Regions from separate parts of the Pantoea sp. AS142 genome, predicted to be linked through region 1. Evidence: predicted binding sites of a transcription regulator. Region 1 holds the regulator's gene; each other region holds the start of a gene.
The links. The regulator CRP, encoded in region 1, controls carbon source genes, mostly activating them, when cyclic AMP is high. The targets are predictions, from matches to a motif close to ATGTGANNNNNNTCACAT.

Region 1 (5,744 bases):
CGTTCAATGACCTGGACGCAGTGAAAGCGGTGATTGACGATCACACCTGCGCCATCGTGGTTGAGCCGATTCAGGGTGAGGGCGGCGTGGTACCCGCGACCCAGGAATTTATGCAGGGACTGCGTGAGCTGTGCGATCAGCATCAGGCGCTGCTGGTGCTGGATGAAGTACAGAGCGGCATGGGACGCAGCGGTAAGCTGTTCGCCTATGAGTATTATGGCGTCCAGCCCGATATTCTGACCTCTGCCAAGGCGCTGGGCGGCGGTTTTCCAGTCAGCGCCATGCTGACCACGAACGAGATCGCCTCGACTATGGCGCCGGGCGTGCATGGCACCACCTATGGCGGCAATCCACTCGCCTGTGCTATTGCCGAAACTGCGCTCGATATCATCAATACCCCGGAGGTACTGGCGGGCGTGGAAAGGCGTCGTCAGTACTTTGTCACGGCGCTGCAGGCCATCGACGCGAAGTATGATCTCTTCAGCGACATTCGCGGCAAGGGTCTGCTGATTGGCGCGGCACTGAAACCCCAGCATGCCGGTAAGGCGCGCGACATCCTGAATGCCGCCGCCGCTGAAGGTGTCATGGTGCTGGTCGCCGGAACCGACGTGATGCGTTTTGCCCCATCACTGATCATTGAGCCTGCCGACATCGAAGAGGGCATGAGCCGCTTCGCCACGGCCATCAGCAACGTACTCAACGGCTGATTTAATTTTTACGTAAGCGTCTGATCAGCCAGCGGCCATGTTGGGGTCGCTGGCTCCACGCCAGCGATGAAATGGTATGCATTACGCTCAGATGATCGAGAATGCGCCGCACATGCTGTTCCACCACCGTAACCGGCCCCTCACTGATGTTCTCCAGCTCATCCAGTAGATTGACCTGGGAGCTTGCACCATCATATTCCAGCCGCTGCTGGCACCGCTGCAGTGCGATTTCACAGGATTGCAGGTAACGCTCAGCCAGCGAGGCCGTGAGCATGGTGTGCTCACGTGCCAGAATCGTCATCGCATTGATATGCTCGACGATAAACTGACTGTGGGTGACCCAGAGCCGCATATCTTTAAGATACTGGGCGTTAAACGCGGGTTCCTGCATCGCCTGATTCAGTGAGTTAAACAGCGCATTATGGGCCTGATTAACCTGCACGCGCTGATAGGCGAGTTTCCCTGGCGACTGTTCGTCGCCCAGCAACAGCCGCAGCGCATCCTGATAGGTCTCCAGCGCGTCATGGGCGTTCTGCCGCAATAATCCGCTCTGCCACTGTGGCCACAGCCACAGCATCCCGCCAAAGGCAATCAGACAGCCCATCAGCGTATCCATCAGTCGCGGCAGCAGAAACTGCGCACCATTCAGCGACAGCAATTGCAGCGAGTAAACCGCCGTAACCGTAAAGCCAATCATCGACCAGCCATAGAACTGGCGGGTGAAGCGATAGCTGATGAACGTTATCGCCAGCATGGTCAGCAGCACCAGCGATTCCGGCACCGCCAGGCGTAGCGTGGCGGCCGCGATCACCAGCCCCGCAAAGGTGCCCAGCGCCCGGTGCTGAATGCGGACACGGGTGGCGCTATAGCCGTTCTGGCTGACGAACATAATGGTCATCAGGATCCAGTAGGGTTTGGGGATGTTGAAGAACAGCGCCAGCGCGCTGCCCAGCATCAACATCACCGCAAAGCGACCCGCCGTGCGCAGTGCCGACGAGCGAAACGAGAGGTAACTGCGCAGCGCCGGTAACAGCGGCAGTCGGCGCTGACGGTCGGCCATCAGATCGCGCTGATAAAGCGGTTTCTGCGTGCGCAGCACCCGCGCGATACGGTTGAAGTGGTAGAGGCAGAAGTTACCCACCGGATTGTCGGGATGCTGATGGGTGATCTTCTCCAGCGCGCCGAGCTGTTTATCCATCGCAAAGCGATCGGGTAACTGGTGATAGAGAATGTTATCCGCCAGCACCCGCAGTCGGGCCGAGATAGTTTTGGCATTCCAGCGGATCACCGCTTCGGCATGGCTCTGCTCGACCAGCTTCTGCACCTCTTCCGGCCGATGGAGGCTGACTGAGATATGCTCCTGCAAATCCAGCGCCACCTGAAAGGCGCGCGTCAGCCGTTTATGACTGTGATCGCGGCTTGCCGACAGCATATGCATCTGCTGATAACAGGTGGTGATGAGGTCGACCACTTTCTGCTGGCGAGCCAGCAGCGGCGGTAGCGCCTTTTCCGGATCGGTCAGCTGCGTCAGCAGGGTATATTTGGCGTCACAATAGTTAGCCAGTTCACGGTAGATCAGGCTCAGGCTTTCGCGCATCGGCTGCTCTTTCCACAGCCAGAACCAGAACCAGTTAAACAGCCCATACCATAACGTGCCGCCGATATAGAGCAATGGGGGAACATAGATTGGCATGCGGCCAATCAGGCTCAGGGTAAAGATGGCGGCGATAAGGGTGCCGGGCAGCAGGCGACCATGCAGCGGGCTGATCTCCCCGGTGACGCCGAGCAACAATGGCATGGCGAACAGGATCAGCGGCAGGGGAATAGCATGCAGGGTGAGCCACTGAATCAGAAAGCTGCCGAGGGCAAACAAGCTGCCGCCAACAATCAGACGTTTAAAGAAGCGTTTATGCGGCGTATCCAGCCCGGCGATATTGCAGCAGGCGGGCACTAACGAGAACAGCAGACCTTTTTGCAGGTCGCCAGCCAGCCAGCCCAGCGCCACAGGCAGACAAAGCACCAGCGTTTGCCGCAAGGCATAGTTAACTTCAGGATGGTAAATAATTCGACGCCACATCGGCTCAACACAAACAATAACGGCGTGATGTTGCCATCACGCCGTGGGTGACAGGAATTAGCGGGTGCCGTAAACGACGATGGTTTTGCCGTGTGCGGAAATCAGGTTCTGATCTTCAAGCATCTTCAAAATACGGCCCACGGTTTCACGTGAACAACCAACAATCTGACCAATTTCCTGACGAGTGATTTTAATTTGCATGCCGTCGGGATGCGTCATGGCATCTGGCTGCTTCGCCAGGTTAAGCAGGGTCTGTGCAATGCGTCCGGTCACGTCGAGGAAAGCGAGGTTACCTACTTTTTCAGACGTCACCTGAAGGCGACGCGCCATCTGCGATGAGAGTCGCATCAGGATATCGGGGTTAACCTGGATCAGTTGACGGAATTTTTTGTAAGAAATCTCCGCCACTTCACACGCGCTTTTCGCACGTACCCAGGCGCTGCGCTCCTGGCCTTCTTCGAACAGGCCAAGCTCACCAATAAAATCGCCCTGATTCAGGTAAGAAAGAATCATCTCTTTGCCTTCTTCATCTTTAATCAGAACCGCGACGGAACCTTTCACGATGTAGTAGAGCGTTTCTGCTTTTTCACCTTGATGAATCAGCGTACTTTTGGATGGATACTTGTGAATATGGCAATGGGACAGGAACCATTCGAGTGTAGGGTCTGTTTGCGGTTTGCCGAGAACCATTCGCTATTATCCTCTGTTGTAATCGTGCCCAAAATACAGGGGGCAGTTTTCCCTGTCAGGCGGTGAAAGCTTTAAGCGTTTCCATTTCAGGAAATCATTCGGGCCGCATCAGGCGCAGTGCGCATCATTCTTCCCGGCTTCGCCATCGGGTGACGAAAAATATTTTCAGCACTGTTTGTAGCACAGCTTTTGTCGACTGTCTTCTGTTGTCTCGCTTCAGCTACAGGCGGATTTCTCTGGATTGCTGTTTACCTGGCGAAAGCGTACGCTGGCGACAAAACAGCGTATTCCGGAGCAAAAATCATGCAGGCAAGAGTGAAATGGGTAGAAGGGTTGACATTTCTCGGAGAATCCTCATCCGGCCATCAGATACTGATGGATGGAAATTCGGGTGATAAAGCGCCCAGCCCAATGGAGATGGTGCTGATGGCGGCGGGTGGATGCAGCGCGATTGACGTAGTATCAATTCTGCAAAAAGGCCGCAACGATGTGGCTGATTGTGAAGTAAAACTGACCTCAGAACGTCGTGAAGAGACGCCGCGAATCTTTACGCACATCAACCTGCATTTTATTGTGAGTGGCAAAACGCTCCAGGATAAAGCGGTCTCACGCGCAGTGGATCTTTCTGCTGAAAAGTATTGCTCTGTTGCCATCATGCTGGGTAAAGGCGTCACCCTTACCCACAGCTATGAAGTGATCGAACTGTAATAGTCGGAGGGGCTTTTTAGGGGCAATGGCAAAAACGGATTCGTGTAGTCTTAAGACCGTGCCTGCGCAGTGAACCGGGTCAGATCGAAACGTCGCTTAAGCCAATCCCTGGCCGCTCCGGTCCGCGCGATTACGCACCTCATCCCTGAGGTGCGCCCGTAGCCGGGCCAACGCTTTGCGTTGTTCAAAAACGCTCCCGGCGTTTTTGTCCCCTGGCGCAGGACGCTTTCCTGCTCAGACCCGGTTCCCCACGTGTTAAGCTTTTTCGCTGCTGTAAGACTCACCCTGCATTGGCATTGGCATTAGTCTGATGAGGTCCTTTCTGACCTTTTATTCAATGCGTTTACCTTCCATCAGCCGCTTCACCAGCGGCCCCATAATCAACTCCATCGCCAGACCCATTTTGCCGCCCGGCACCACCAGCGTATTAATGTGCGAGATAAACGAACCCTGCAACATTGCCAGCAGATAGGGGAAGTCGATATCTTCCACCGCCTGAAAGTGAATCACCACAAAGCTCTCATCCAGTGACGGAATGGCACGGGCGGCGAACGGATTCGAGGTATCCACGGTTGGGACGCGCTGAAAGTTGATATGGGTGCGTGAAAACTGTGGGGTAATGAAGTTGATATAATCTTCCATCGATCGCACCACTGAATCCATCACCGCTTCACGTGAATGACCGCGTTCACCGGTGTCCCGCACCAGCTTCTGAATCCACTCCAGGTTAACAATCGGCACCACGCCGACCAGCAGATCAACCTGTTCCGCCACGTTATGCTGCGCCGTCACTACGCCGCCATGTAGTCCTTCATAGAAGAGAATATCAGTGTCCTGCGGCAGCGGCTGCCACGGTGTAAAGGTGCCGGGCACCTGATTCCACGGTACCGCTTCATCGTAGGTGTGCAGATATTTACGCGCCTGTCCCTGTCCGCTGTGACCATACTCTCTAAAGCTCTGTTCCAGCAGGCCAAAATCATTGGCTTCGGGGCCGAAGTAACTGACATGACGTCCTAAATCGCGCGCCTTACGAATCGCCATATCCATTTCAGGGCGGGTAAAGCGGTGAAAGCTGTCACCTTCCAGCTCCGCTGCATTGAGGTCGAGTTGCTGAAAGATTTTACGAAACGCGAGGCTGGTGGTGGTGGTTCCTGCGCCGCTGGAACCGGTCACCGCGATAATAGGATGACGTGCAGACATAGAAAAGCTCCCTGTGAGGTCGGGTGACAGGCATTGTTATCATGAAATGGTGTTGGGTGCATCAGCCACGAAATTCTTTGCGCGGCATGATATTGACCGATTCGTGCAGCTCCGACCACACCAGTACCACTTCACCGCTTTCCAGCTGACGTCGCACATCGGCTACCTTATCCAGCAGGCTGCGCTCCTGCTCACCATAGTCCGTGCCTTCGCGCAGCACAAAGGTTTCAATCAGATTTTCAAGGGTCTCAGGTGAGACCTGTTGCCAGGGAATAATCACGAGATCAGTTATCCAAAAAAGGGGCGATCCACTGGGGAATGCGCTGTTCCAGCCACATTTCTGGCTGGCGTAACGTCCCGCC
Region 2 (5,744 bases), on a different contig from region 1:
TGCGCATCGTCTGGACAAACCTACCTCAGGCGTACTGCTGATGGGGCTTTCCAGTGAAGTCGGACATCTGCTTTCTCTGCAGTTCGAACAGCATCAGATGCAGAAAACCTACCACGCTGTGGTACGCGGGTGGCTGGAAAGCGGCGGAACGCTCGATTACCCGCTGGTCGAAGAGCGGGATAAAATTGCTGACAAGCACGCCACTGAAGCGCGCACCGCACAGCCCGCCGTCACCGATTATCAGTCACTGGCGACGGTCGAGATGCCGGTCGGCATTGGCCGCTATCCCACTTCGCGTTACAGCCTGGTTGAAATGGCCCCTAAAACCGGTCGCAAGCATCAGCTGCGTCGTCATATGTCGCACCTGCGTCATCCGATTATTGGCGATTCGGCGCACGGTGATCTGCGCCAGAACCGGGGCGCCGCCGAACACTTTGGCGCTAATCGCCTGATGCTACATGCCAGCAGCCTGGCACTGACCCATCCGGTGACCGGTGAACCTTTGCTGTTACGCGCGGGACTGGATAGCGTCTGGCAGAATCTGATGAACCAGTTTGGCTGGCAGGATCGCATTCCAGAGGTGCCGCGGGTTGAGTTTGACGCAGCGCCAGGACAGGATAACGTTTCAGAATAAGGGAGAAAGCAGATGGCAAAGATTGGCATTTTTGTGGGTACGGTATATGGCAATGCGCTGCTGGTAGCAGAAGAAGCGGAGCCGTTACTGCAGCAGCAGGGTCACAGCGTCACCGTGTTTGACGATCCGACGCTGGCGGACTGGCAGAACGCTGCCAGCGACGTGGCGTTAATCATCACCTCAACCACCGGGCAGGGCGATTTTCCCGACACAATTTCTGGTTTGTTCCATGCGGTTAAAGATAAGCTCGGTCATCAGCCCGCATTGCGTTACGGCGTGATTGCGCTGGGTGACAGCAGTTACGACCATTTTTGTGGCGCGGGTAAAGCTTTCGATGCGCTGCTGCAGGAGCAGGGCGCGCAGCGGATTGGTGAGGTGTTACTGGTTGATGCCACTGAAAATCCTGAGCCGGAAGCAGTGACCTCTCCGTGGGTTGAAGCCTGGGGCGCGCAGCTTTGATAGCGACGCCAGGCTTATCTCTGCTTTAGCAGCATAAGGATAAGCCTGGCGTGTGCGCACGGCGCTGTCAGGTAACCGGTGCCGGGTTAAACACCGCCAGTTGATTACGGATGCCCCAGCGATCGGACCAGGTCTGCTTCCTGCCACTGGCGATATCCAGAATCAACTCAAACAGCCGCCAGCCCACCTGCTCAATACTCTCTTCACCGGTCGCAATCGTCCCGGCATTGATGTCCATCAGATCGTACCAGCGCTCTGCCAGCGCATTACGCGTCGCCATCTTGATCACCGGAATGGCTGCCAGACCGTAAGGCGTACCGCGACCGGTGGTGAATACCTGCAGGGTGATACCCGATGCCAGTTGCTGTGTACCGCAGACAAAATCGCTGGCGGGTGTCGCGGCGTAGATCAATCCACGTCGCGTGGGGCGCTGGCCGGGAGAGAGCACTTCAACAATGGCGCTGCGCCCCGATTTTGCGATCGACCCCAGCGCTTTTTCCACCACGTTCGCCAGCCCACCTTTTTTATTGCCCGGCGATGGATTCGCGCTGCGATCGGTCTGGCCCTGGTCGAGGTAGTTGTCGTACCAGGCCATCTCCTCAAGTAAGCGCTTACCGACTTCCTGATTAATCACCCGCGGCGTCAGCAGGTGAATCGCATCACGCACTTCAGTCACTTCAGAGAACATTACGGTGGCACCACAGCGCACCAGCAGATCGGACGCGAAGCCCACCGCCGGATTCGCCGTCACGCCAGAGAACGCATCACTGCCACCACACTGCATGCCGACAATCAGTTCTGCAGCGGAGCAGGTTTCGCGCTGACGCCGATTCAGCCGCTGGAGATGACGCTCCGCCACCTGCAGAATCTCATTCACCATCGCACCAAAGCCCACCAGTTTCTCATCCTGCAAACGCACGATGTCATGGTCGTCCAGTGAAATCGCCTGCACGTCAGGCGAGCCGGTCAGCAGGCGCTCCGGCTGTAACTTTTCACAGCCGAGGCTGACGATCATCACTTCGCCACCAAAATTCGCATTCAGTGCCAGGTTGTGAATGGTGCGAATCGGCACCACCGCAGCGGGTGCATTGATCGCCACGCCACAACCATAGAGATGATTCAGGGCGACCACGCCATCCACATTCGGATAGCGTGGCAGTAAATCCCGTTCAATGATCTGTACGACATGATCTACCACTCCCGCCACGCAGTGGACGCTGGTGGTGATGCCAAGCAGGTTACGCGTGCCCACGCTGCCATCCGCATTGCGGTAACCTTCAAAGGTATAGCCCTCCAGCGGCGGCAAATCAGGGGGAACCTGAGTGGCTAACGGCAGGCTCGACAGCGGAGGCGCCTCGGGTAGCGCCACCAGAGACTCATCAATCCAGCTGCCCCGGGCAATATCCCGCAGCGCAAAGCCAATCACTTCGCCATAACGCACGATCTCAGCACCCTGGTTAATCGCGCGCAGCGCCACTTTGTGGCCCTGCGGCACATGTTCAGTGAGTGTCAGACCATCTGCAAACTGCGTACCGGCTGGCAGACCCAGGCTATTGACCACAATTGCCACATTGTCGTGCTCATGGACTTTGATATAGAGCGGTTGTTCATCTGATTTAGGGTTCATCGCTCACCTTCCTGTCTGTCGTACCGTACTTGTGCGGCACGCTGTCATGATCTGATCTGTCACATGCATAGTGTTTGCCAGCTTCAGTATAGGGAGGCAGGGCGAGTCGCGCATTGTGCAAATGACCACCATTAAGACAATTCACCTTGCTGTTTTGGGTCGATTATCCAAAAACAAGTGAAGATCCTCACAAACAGCGGGGGAAAGTGTTAACTGAGGCGGAATTCGCAAAGGTATTTACCACTTTCGTGAGCCATCCCGCAGGGTTTTGTGCATCCGCCAGATAATAAGTTCAGCGCATCGGTAATTCCAGGGCGAAGCGCCAATGTGATCGCCACAGGCTGTTCTTATACTGAATTCCGTTAGCCCAAAGTCAGGTTATCTGTCACGACGTATTACTCATCCGCAGCGGCGGCAAAGGTGCATTACCGGCCGCGGCGGCCAGCTGCCGGATGGATAAATAAAAGTTTGCCAAAACAAAAAGATCGCCGTGTTAACCCAACTTCTCTCTGATACCCAACGCGATGTGTATGCAGTCAGAGCGAATGTAGCTCACGCTATATTTCAGGAGTGCATCATGAATAGTTTCAGCCAGACCGCGGAAGCGGTGCAGAAACGCACCAATGCCCGTTACTGGATTGTGGTGATGTTATTTATCGTCACCTCATTCAACTACGGTGACCGCGCCACCATTTCGATTGCCGGTTCGGCGATGTCCAAAGATATCGGCCTCGATTCGGTCGGACTGGGCTATATCTTCTCTGCTTTCTCATGGGCGTATGTTATCGGGCAGATTCCGGGCGGCTGGCTGCTCGACCGTTTCGGCTCTAAACGCGTCTATTTCTGGAGCATCTTTACCTGGTCGCTGTTTACGCTGCTGCAGGGCTTCGTCGATCTGTTCAGCGGCTTCGGCATCATCATGTCGCTGTTTATCCTGCGCTTCCTGGTGGGGCTGGCTGAAGCGCCTTCCTTCCCTGGCAACAGCCGGATTGTAGCCGCCTGGTTCCCGGCGCAGGAGCGCGGCACGGCGGTGGCGATCTTCAACTCCGCGCAATACTTCGCCACCGTGATTTTTGCACCCATCATGGGCTGGCTGGTCTCTGAAGTGGGCTGGGCGCACGTATTCTGGTTCATGGGCGGCCTGGGCATCATCCTCAGCTTCATCTGGCTGAAAGTGATCCACGATCCCACCGATCACCCTGGCGTGAATAAAGCTGAACTGGAGTATATGGAGCAAGGCGGCGCGTTGACCAACATGGATGTCAAGAAAGATAGCCGCAAAGTGAGCTGGAGCGAGAAGTGTTTCCAGATCAAACAGCTGCTGACCTCACGCATGATGTTGGGTATCTACCTCGGTCAATATTGTGTCAATGCCTTAACCTACTTTTTTATCACCTGGTTCCCGGTCTATCTGGTGCAGGCACGCGGCATGTCGATCCTTAAAGCGGGTTTTATAGCTTCGATTCCGGCGGTGTGCGGCTTCCTTGGCGGCGTACTGGGCGGGGTGATCTCTGACTGGCTGATGCGTAAAACTGGCTCACTGAATATCGCGCGTAAAACGCCAATCGTACTCGGCATGCTGCTTTCCATCTCAATGGTGATGTGCAACTACACCGATACCGAATGGGTGGTGGTGTTCTTCATGGCACTGGCATTCTTTGGTAAAGGAATCGGTGCGTTGGGTTGGGCGGTGATGGCGGATACCGCACCGAAAGAGATCAGCGGTCTGAGCGGCGGTCTGTTCAACATGTTTGGTAATCTTTCCGGCATCGTGACCCCTATCGCCATCGGTTACATCATTGCCACCAGCGGATCTTTTGAAGGTGCGCTGGTCTATGTCGGTCTTCATGCCTTTGTCGCCGCATTCAGCTTCCTGGTGATTGCGGGGGATATTAAACGTGTCGAACTAAAATCCTGGCCCGGTAAGGACGCATCATGAATACGCAAAGTTCGCCGGTGATTACTGAGATGCAGGTTATCCCGGTCGCCGGTTACGACAGCATGCTGCTCAATATTGGCGGTGCGCACAACGCCTGTTTTACCCGCAACATTGTGGTGCTCACCGATAGCGCCGGTCACACCGGTGTTGGTGAAGCACCCGGCGGCGACACCATTTATCAGACGCTGGTGGCGGCGATTCCTCAGGTTAAAGGGCAGCAGATTGCCCGAATGAATCGTCTGGTGCAGCAGGTGCACAAGGGGAACCAGTCGGCTGATTTCACGACGTTTGGTAACGGGGCCTGGACTTTTGAGCTGCGGGTCAATGCTGTAGCCGCACTGGAAGCGGCACTGCTCGACCTGCTGGGACAATGCCTGGGCGTGCCGGTGGCTGAACTGTTGGGGCCAGGTAAACAGCGTGATGAAGTCACGGTGCTGGGCTATCTGTTCTATCTTGGCGACCGCTGCAAAACCAATTTGCCCTATCTCTGTGGTGAGCAAGCCAGTCACGACTGGTATCACCTTCGTCATCAGGAAGCGCTGACCAGCGATGCTGTGGTGCGGCTGGCTGAGGCGGCTGCGGATAAATATGGCTTTAAAGATTTCAAGCTCAAAGGGGGGGTGCTGCCGGGCGAACAGGAGATTGCCACGGCGGCGGCGCTGAAGCAGCGCTTTCCCGAAGCCCGCATTACGGTTGACCCGAACGGAGCCTGGCTGCTGGACGAGGCGATAGCACTTTGTAAAGGAATGCAGGATGTGCTGAGCTACGCTGAAGATCCGTGCGGCGCAGAGCAGGGCTATTCAGGGCGTGAAGTGATGGCCGAGTTCCGGCGTGCCACTGGCCTGCCGGTAGCCACCAATATGATCGCCACCAACTGGCGCGAGATGAATCACGCCGTAATGGTCAATGCAGTCGATATTCCGCTGGCGGATCCTCACTTCTGGACGCTGAGCGGTGCCGTACGGGTCGCACAGCTGTGCGATGAGTGGGGCCTCACCTGGGGGTGTCACTCTAATAACCACTTTGATATTTCGCTGGCGATGTTCACCCATGTGGGTGCGGCGGCGCCAGGCAACCCTACCGCG
Region 3 (5,744 bases), on a different contig from region 1:
GCATGTCGCTGGTCGGCGATACAGATAAAGTGCGTCATGGCCTGGCCTCACTGATGCGTGAAACCCAGGCGGATGAAATTATGGTTAATGGCCAGATTTTTGACTCCGAAGCGCGTCTGCGCTCCTTTGCCATTGCGATGGAAGCGGCTAAAAGCCTTTAATCAGTTTTGCGGTGGGCGCAATGTATCCGGGCTCACCGCCAGCTAATGACTCTCCCTGACTGGAGATTGCCCATCCAGGTGGCGATACTCCCGACTGGACTCTGCTGCGATCTAATCCCCCCACCCGATAGCCTGCGGAACCTGTATCCAGTTTTTCCACCATCATCAAACGTCGCGCCTCATTCAGAGGGAGTTGTTTTTGGTATTGCATCGGCGTCATGGCCATTACAGCGTTGAAGTGATAATGCAGCGAAGAGAGACTCATGCCGACACTACTGGCGAGCTTCATCGGCTGATAGAAATTTCCTGCTCGATGAGCGGGGCCTGCGCCTCAATATCTTCAGGGTGGTCAGAGCGGGAGACCAGCAGAATGACTGCCTTCACCAGCAAGGGACAGACCTTATGCACGGTGACGCCGCGTTTATCCCCTGCTGTCGCCAGCGGCAGCGCCGGAGGAAACTGTTCATGATAGTGCATCAGCCGGGATTCATTGATGGCGATACCCCTACTCGTCTTTTCCGGCGTAGCGACGGTCGCGCAGACGCGCACCGGCATATCCAGCATCACCCGCAGATCACCCCGGCCATACATAGCAGCACCTTGCCTGCGCCACCGGCGCTGACGCAGGAGGAGGTGCAGCAGCAAATTAACGTTAGCCTGATTGGCGCGCTGATGGTCTGTCCGCAGGCGATTCGTCACTGCCCCGCGCACGGCGGCACTATGATTAACCTTAGCGCCCTGAACAGTAAAAAACAGCAAGCCTGGTTCCGTACTCTGGGCGGCGACCAAAGACGTGGTGGATACCCTGACCCAGAGATTGGCGCGCGAACTGGGTGCCAGTAACATCCGGATTAACGCTTCAGCGCGGGGGACGATCCTGACCGAGGGATTACTGGCTGTGATGAGGATGAGCCCGTAGCTCAAGGCACAACTGCTGGCTACCACGCCGCTCGGGCGTTTAGGTCTGCCGGAGGATGTGGCTCAGGTTGCGCTATTTCTGGCGCCTGAAGAATCTGACCGGATCAGCGTCGAATGCGTCATGATGAGCGGCGGTGCCTGACAGGCATAAAAAAGGGAAGCCAGTGGCTTCCCTTTTTATTACGACGTCAAGTCGTTATGCATCACGACGACGTGGAGCGGCGGCTGCGCCATCTTCACGACGTGGACCACGGCTACCTTCACGGTTAAAGCTGCGTCCACCGCCTTCACGACCACCTTCACGGCGCTCAGAAGAGAAGCGACGACCACCTTCACGGTTGGCTGCACCCGGACCGCTGCGACGTTCACCGCCAGCACCGGCTGGACGACGATCACCACGGCCTTCGTTTGGCTGTGCATCACCCAGCAGCTGCATATTCATCGGTTTGTTCAGAATACGCGTACGGGTAAAGTGCTGAAGCACATCGCCTGGCATACCTTTAGGCAACTCGATAGTCGAGTGGTTACCGAACAGCTTGATGTTACCGATATAACGGCTGCTGATATCGCCTTCGTTAGCGATAGCACCAACAATGTGACGAACTTCAACACCATCATCGCGGCCTACTTCGATGCGGTACAGCTGCATTTCGCCAACGTCACGACGTTCGCGACGTGGACGATCGCCATCACGGCTTTCGCGGTTTTCACGCGGACCACGAGAATCGCCACGCGCTTCACGGCTGTCACGACGGCCATCACGCTCGTCACGATCGCGGTATTCACGACGTGCCGGACGTGGTGCTTCCGGTGGCAGAATCAGAGGACGTTCGCCCTGTGCCATCTTCAGCAGTGCGGCTGCCAGAGTTTCCAAATCCATTTCGTCTTCTGGCTGCATTTTAGCCAGCAGAGCACGGTATTGATCCAAATCGCTGCTTTCCAGCTGCTGCTGAACTTTCGCAGCAAACTTGGCCAGACGACGCTCACCCAGCAGTTCTGCATTGGGGAGTTCAACTTCAGGAATGGTCAGCTTCATCGTACGTTCGATGTTGCGCAGCAGACGACGCTCGCGGTTCTCAACGAACAGCAGCGCACGGCCAGCACGACCGGCACGACCGGTACGGCCGATACGGTGAACGTAAGATTCTGCATCCATTGGGATGTCGTAGTTTACAACCAGGCTGATACGCTCAACGTCCAGGCCGCGGGCCGCAACGTCGGTTGCAATCAGGATGTCGAGACGACCATCTTTCAGGCGCTCCAGCGTCTGCTCACGCAGTGCCTGGTTCATATCACCGTTCAGCGCTGCGCTGTTGTAACCACTACGCTCCAGCGCTTCTGCCACTTCCATGGTTGCATTTTTAGTACGCACAAAGATGATGGCAGCATCAAAGTCTTCTGCTTCCAGAAAGCGAACCAGTGCGTCTGTTTTACGACCATAAGCGGTCCAGTAGCTCTGGCTGATGTCAGGACGCGTCGTCATGCTTGACTGAATACGCACTTCCTGTGGATCTTTCATAAAGCGCTTGGTGATACGACGAATCGCTTCCGGCATGGTTGCAGAGAACAGCGCAGTCTGATGACCGGCTGGAATTTGCGCCATGATAGTTTCAACGTCTTCGATGAAGCCCATACGCAGCATTTCATCGGCTTCATCCAGCACCAGGCCGCGCAGGTTAGAAAGGTCTAACGTGCCACGTTTCAGGTGGTCAAGCAGACGACCAGGGGTACCTACAACAACCTGTGGTCCCTGACGCAGTGCGCGCAGTTGTACGTCATAACGCTGGCCACCGTACAGGGCAACTACGTTCAGGCCACGCATATGTTTAGCGAATTCGGTAACTGCTTCAGCAACCTGTACCGCCAGTTCGCGGGTGGGTGCCAGCACCAGGATTTGTGGTGCTTTAACAGTAGGGTCGATGTTATTTAACAGCGGCAGAGAGAACGCCGCAGTTTTACCACTCCCGGTCTGCGCCATGCCTAACACGTCACGGCCCGCCAGCAGGTGAGGAATACACTCTGCCTGGATTGGGGATGGCTTTACGTAGCCCATGCCATTCAGTGATTCAAGGATGTCGGCGTTAAGGCCAAGGTCAGCAAAAGTGGTTTGAATATCAGTCATGTAGTACACGTGCCTCTTAGATTGCGGCGGCCAGTCTACATAACTCGTCGTGAAAACTTTCAGTCATTTTCATCAAAAAGTGTGAACCGGCTCAAATTAGAAGTTTTGACGAACAGAAAAGCCTTCATCCTTTAAGATGATGACTTAACAGGTTTTACAGGCAAATTAAGTTCGTCAGCTATTGCTGGTCAGATTCTGATAGATCGTCTTGTGCCTGGCCGAGTTGCGCCAGTTCCAACAATGCGTATCGGTGTTCAACAAAGTTATTAACGTTGTTAGCCACCGCCAGTTTGAACAACGCTTTCGCGTCGTCCTTCTCCCCCAGACTTAGGTAGTACTTACCTAAATAGAAGTTGGTTTCACTGAGATGTTCAGCGAGCGAGGTGTTATCCGTTGCGTCCGCCTTGAGACTTTCCATCAACGATTTCTCGTTGATATCTCCAAGGTAGAACTCGACAATATTCCATCCCCATTGGTCTCTGACCGCTTTGTCGTGACGCTGTTGAAGCGCGACTTTTGCCTTGTCGGCATCCATCTCACGTTCAACGAGATAGAGCCACAGACTGCGGAAAGGATCGTTAGGATCGTCTTGATAAAACGCCAGCAGATCATCTTGCGCTAACTTGTATCGACCGCCGTAATAGAGGGCGATACCACGGTTTAAATGCGCATAGTTGTAAGTTGGATCAAGCTCAAGTACAGAATCGAACGCTTCATAGGCGGCATCAAAGTTGCCCGCCTGCGTTAAATATATGCCTAAGTAGTTAAACACTTCGGGCATATCAGGTCTTATAGACAGCGCTTGCGAAAAATCGTTCCGCGCTAATGCCCGCAGACCTAAACTATCATACAACACTCCGCGCTCATATAATAGCTGTGCGCGTTCATCATCGGTGAGAGCGCGACTGGCAAGAATTTGTTCCATACGCGCCAGTATCACTTCCTGCTGCAGTGTGGGCTGTAAAGGCACTGCAAGAACGTCGTTCTTACGCCAATTGGAGTTGCTGCATCCTGCCAGCGTCAAAGCTGTCGCAACAAAACACCAGCGCAGAAAAGGCTTCATTTCCCACTCCCGAATACAAACATTGGGATAACCATCCTGTCATCCGCCTGCTGTGCACAAGGATTCCCGCCCTCGCGATGATACAAACGCCCCTCTCTGCCAGGCAAAAAGGGGCAAATCAGCAACGACTTATTCAGCGTCAGGCGTGGTCACCGCTGCAGCTTCTTCAGTCTGCGGCTTAGATTCTGTCGCTTCTTTGATGCTCAGACGTACGCGGCCCTGGCGATCAACTTCCATCACCTTAACCGGTACTTCCTGCCCCATCTGCAGATAGTCAGTCACTTTCTCAACCCGCTTATCAGCGATTTGTGAAATGTGAACCAGACCTTCTTTACCACCGCCGATTGCGACGAAGGCGCCGAAGTCTACGATACGGGTTACTTTACCACTGTAAACGCGACCCACTTCGATCTCTGCGGTAATCTCTTCGATACGACGAATCGCTTCTTTCGCTTTCAGACCATCGGTCGCTGCGATTTTCACGGTGCCGTCATCTTCAATTTCAATCGTAGTGCCGGTTTCTTCGGTCAGTGCACGAATCACTGAGCCGCCTTTACCGATCACATCTTTGATCTTGTCAGAGCTGATTTTGATGGTGTAAATGCGCGGAGCGAATTCAGAAATCTCAGTACGCGGCGTGCTAATAGCCTGTTCCATAACACCCAGAATGTGCAGACGCGCACCCTTGGCCTGGTTCAGGGCTTCCTGCATAATTTCACGCGTGATGCCTTCGATTTTGATGTCCATCTGCAGCGCGGTGATTCCTTCACGGCTACCGGCTACTTTGAAGTCCATGTCGCCCAGGTGATCCTCATCGCCCAGAATGTCAGACAGAACAACAAACTTCTCATCTTCTTTCACCAGACCCATTGCGATACCGGCTACGGCGGCTTTGATTGGCACACCTGCATCCATAAGAGCCAGTGAGGCACCACAAACCGAGGCCATTGAAGAAGAGCCGTTAGATTCGGTGATTTCAGAGACAACACGAACGGTGTAAGGGAAATCTTCTGCTTTAGGCATTACAGCTAACACGCCGCGCTTAGCCAAACGACCATGACCAATCTCACGCCGCTTCGGCGAACCTACCATGCCTGTTTCGCCGACAGAGTAGGGAGGGAAATTGTAATGGAACAGGAAGCTGTCGGTACGTTCGCCCATCAGCTCATCCAGGTTCTGTGCATCGCGGGTCGTACCCAACGTTGCAGTTACCAGCGCCTGCGTCTCACCACGAGTGAACAGTGAAGAACCGTGCGTACGCGGCAATACGCCGGTACGCACGTCCAGACCACGGATCATATCTTTTTCACGACCATCGATACGTGGCTCGCCATTCAGGATACGAGTACGAACAACATTCTTTTCAAGACTATGCACGATGTCGCCGATTTCTGCGCTATCCAGTGTTTCATCTTCAGCCAGCAGCGCAGCGATGGTTTCGTCTTTGATGACGCCAACCTGCGTGTAACGCTCCTGCTTA

Region 2: garD (galactarate dehydratase) is a predicted target of CRP. The motif match lies at 2,896-2,913, and genes of this name have one in related genera.
Region 3: yrbN (protein YrbN) is a predicted target of CRP. The motif match lies at 3,281-3,298, and genes of this name have one in related genera.

The regions. Positions count from the first base shown of each region.
Region 1 is NZ_JBBCMO010000006.1:197,364-203,107, forward strand. Features, by position in the region: gene argD (bifunctional acetylornithine/succinyldiaminopimelate transaminase) at 1-707, shown strand, start outside; gene WFO64_RS13260 (YccS/YhfK family putative transporter) at 709-2,784, opposite strand; gene crp (cAMP-activated global transcriptional regulator CRP) at 2,842-3,474, opposite strand; gene WFO64_RS13270 (OsmC family protein) at 3,778-4,182, shown strand; gene WFO64_RS13275 (phosphoribulokinase) at 4,513-5,382, opposite strand; gene WFO64_RS13280 (YheU family protein) at 5,444-5,662, opposite strand; gene WFO64_RS13285 (hydrolase) at 5,667-5,744, opposite strand, start outside.
Region 2 is NZ_JBBCMO010000005.1:241,697-247,440, forward strand. Features, by position in the region: gene truC (tRNA pseudouridine(65) synthase TruC) at 1-634, shown strand, start outside; gene WFO64_RS12080 (flavodoxin) at 647-1,093, shown strand; gene garD (galactarate dehydratase) at 1,161-2,720, opposite strand; gene WFO64_RS12090 (MFS transporter) at 3,298-4,659, shown strand; gene WFO64_RS12095 (enolase C-terminal domain-like protein) at 4,656-5,744, shown strand, end outside.
Region 3 is NZ_JBBCMO010000004.1:94,496-100,239, forward strand. Features, by position in the region: gene WFO64_RS09865 (luciferase-like monooxygenase) at 1-161, shown strand, start outside; gene WFO64_RS09870 (helix-turn-helix domain-containing protein) at 148-450, opposite strand; gene WFO64_RS09875 (AraC family transcriptional regulator N-terminal domain-containing protein) at 447-725, opposite strand; gene WFO64_RS09880 (hypothetical protein) at 627-1,004, shown strand; gene WFO64_RS09885 (hypothetical protein) at 1,138-1,221, shown strand; gene WFO64_RS09890 (DEAD/DEAH family ATP-dependent RNA helicase) at 1,276-3,201, opposite strand; gene yrbN (protein YrbN) at 3,218-3,274, opposite strand; gene nlpI (lipoprotein NlpI) at 3,380-4,264, opposite strand; gene pnp (polyribonucleotide nucleotidyltransferase) at 4,394-5,744, opposite strand, start outside.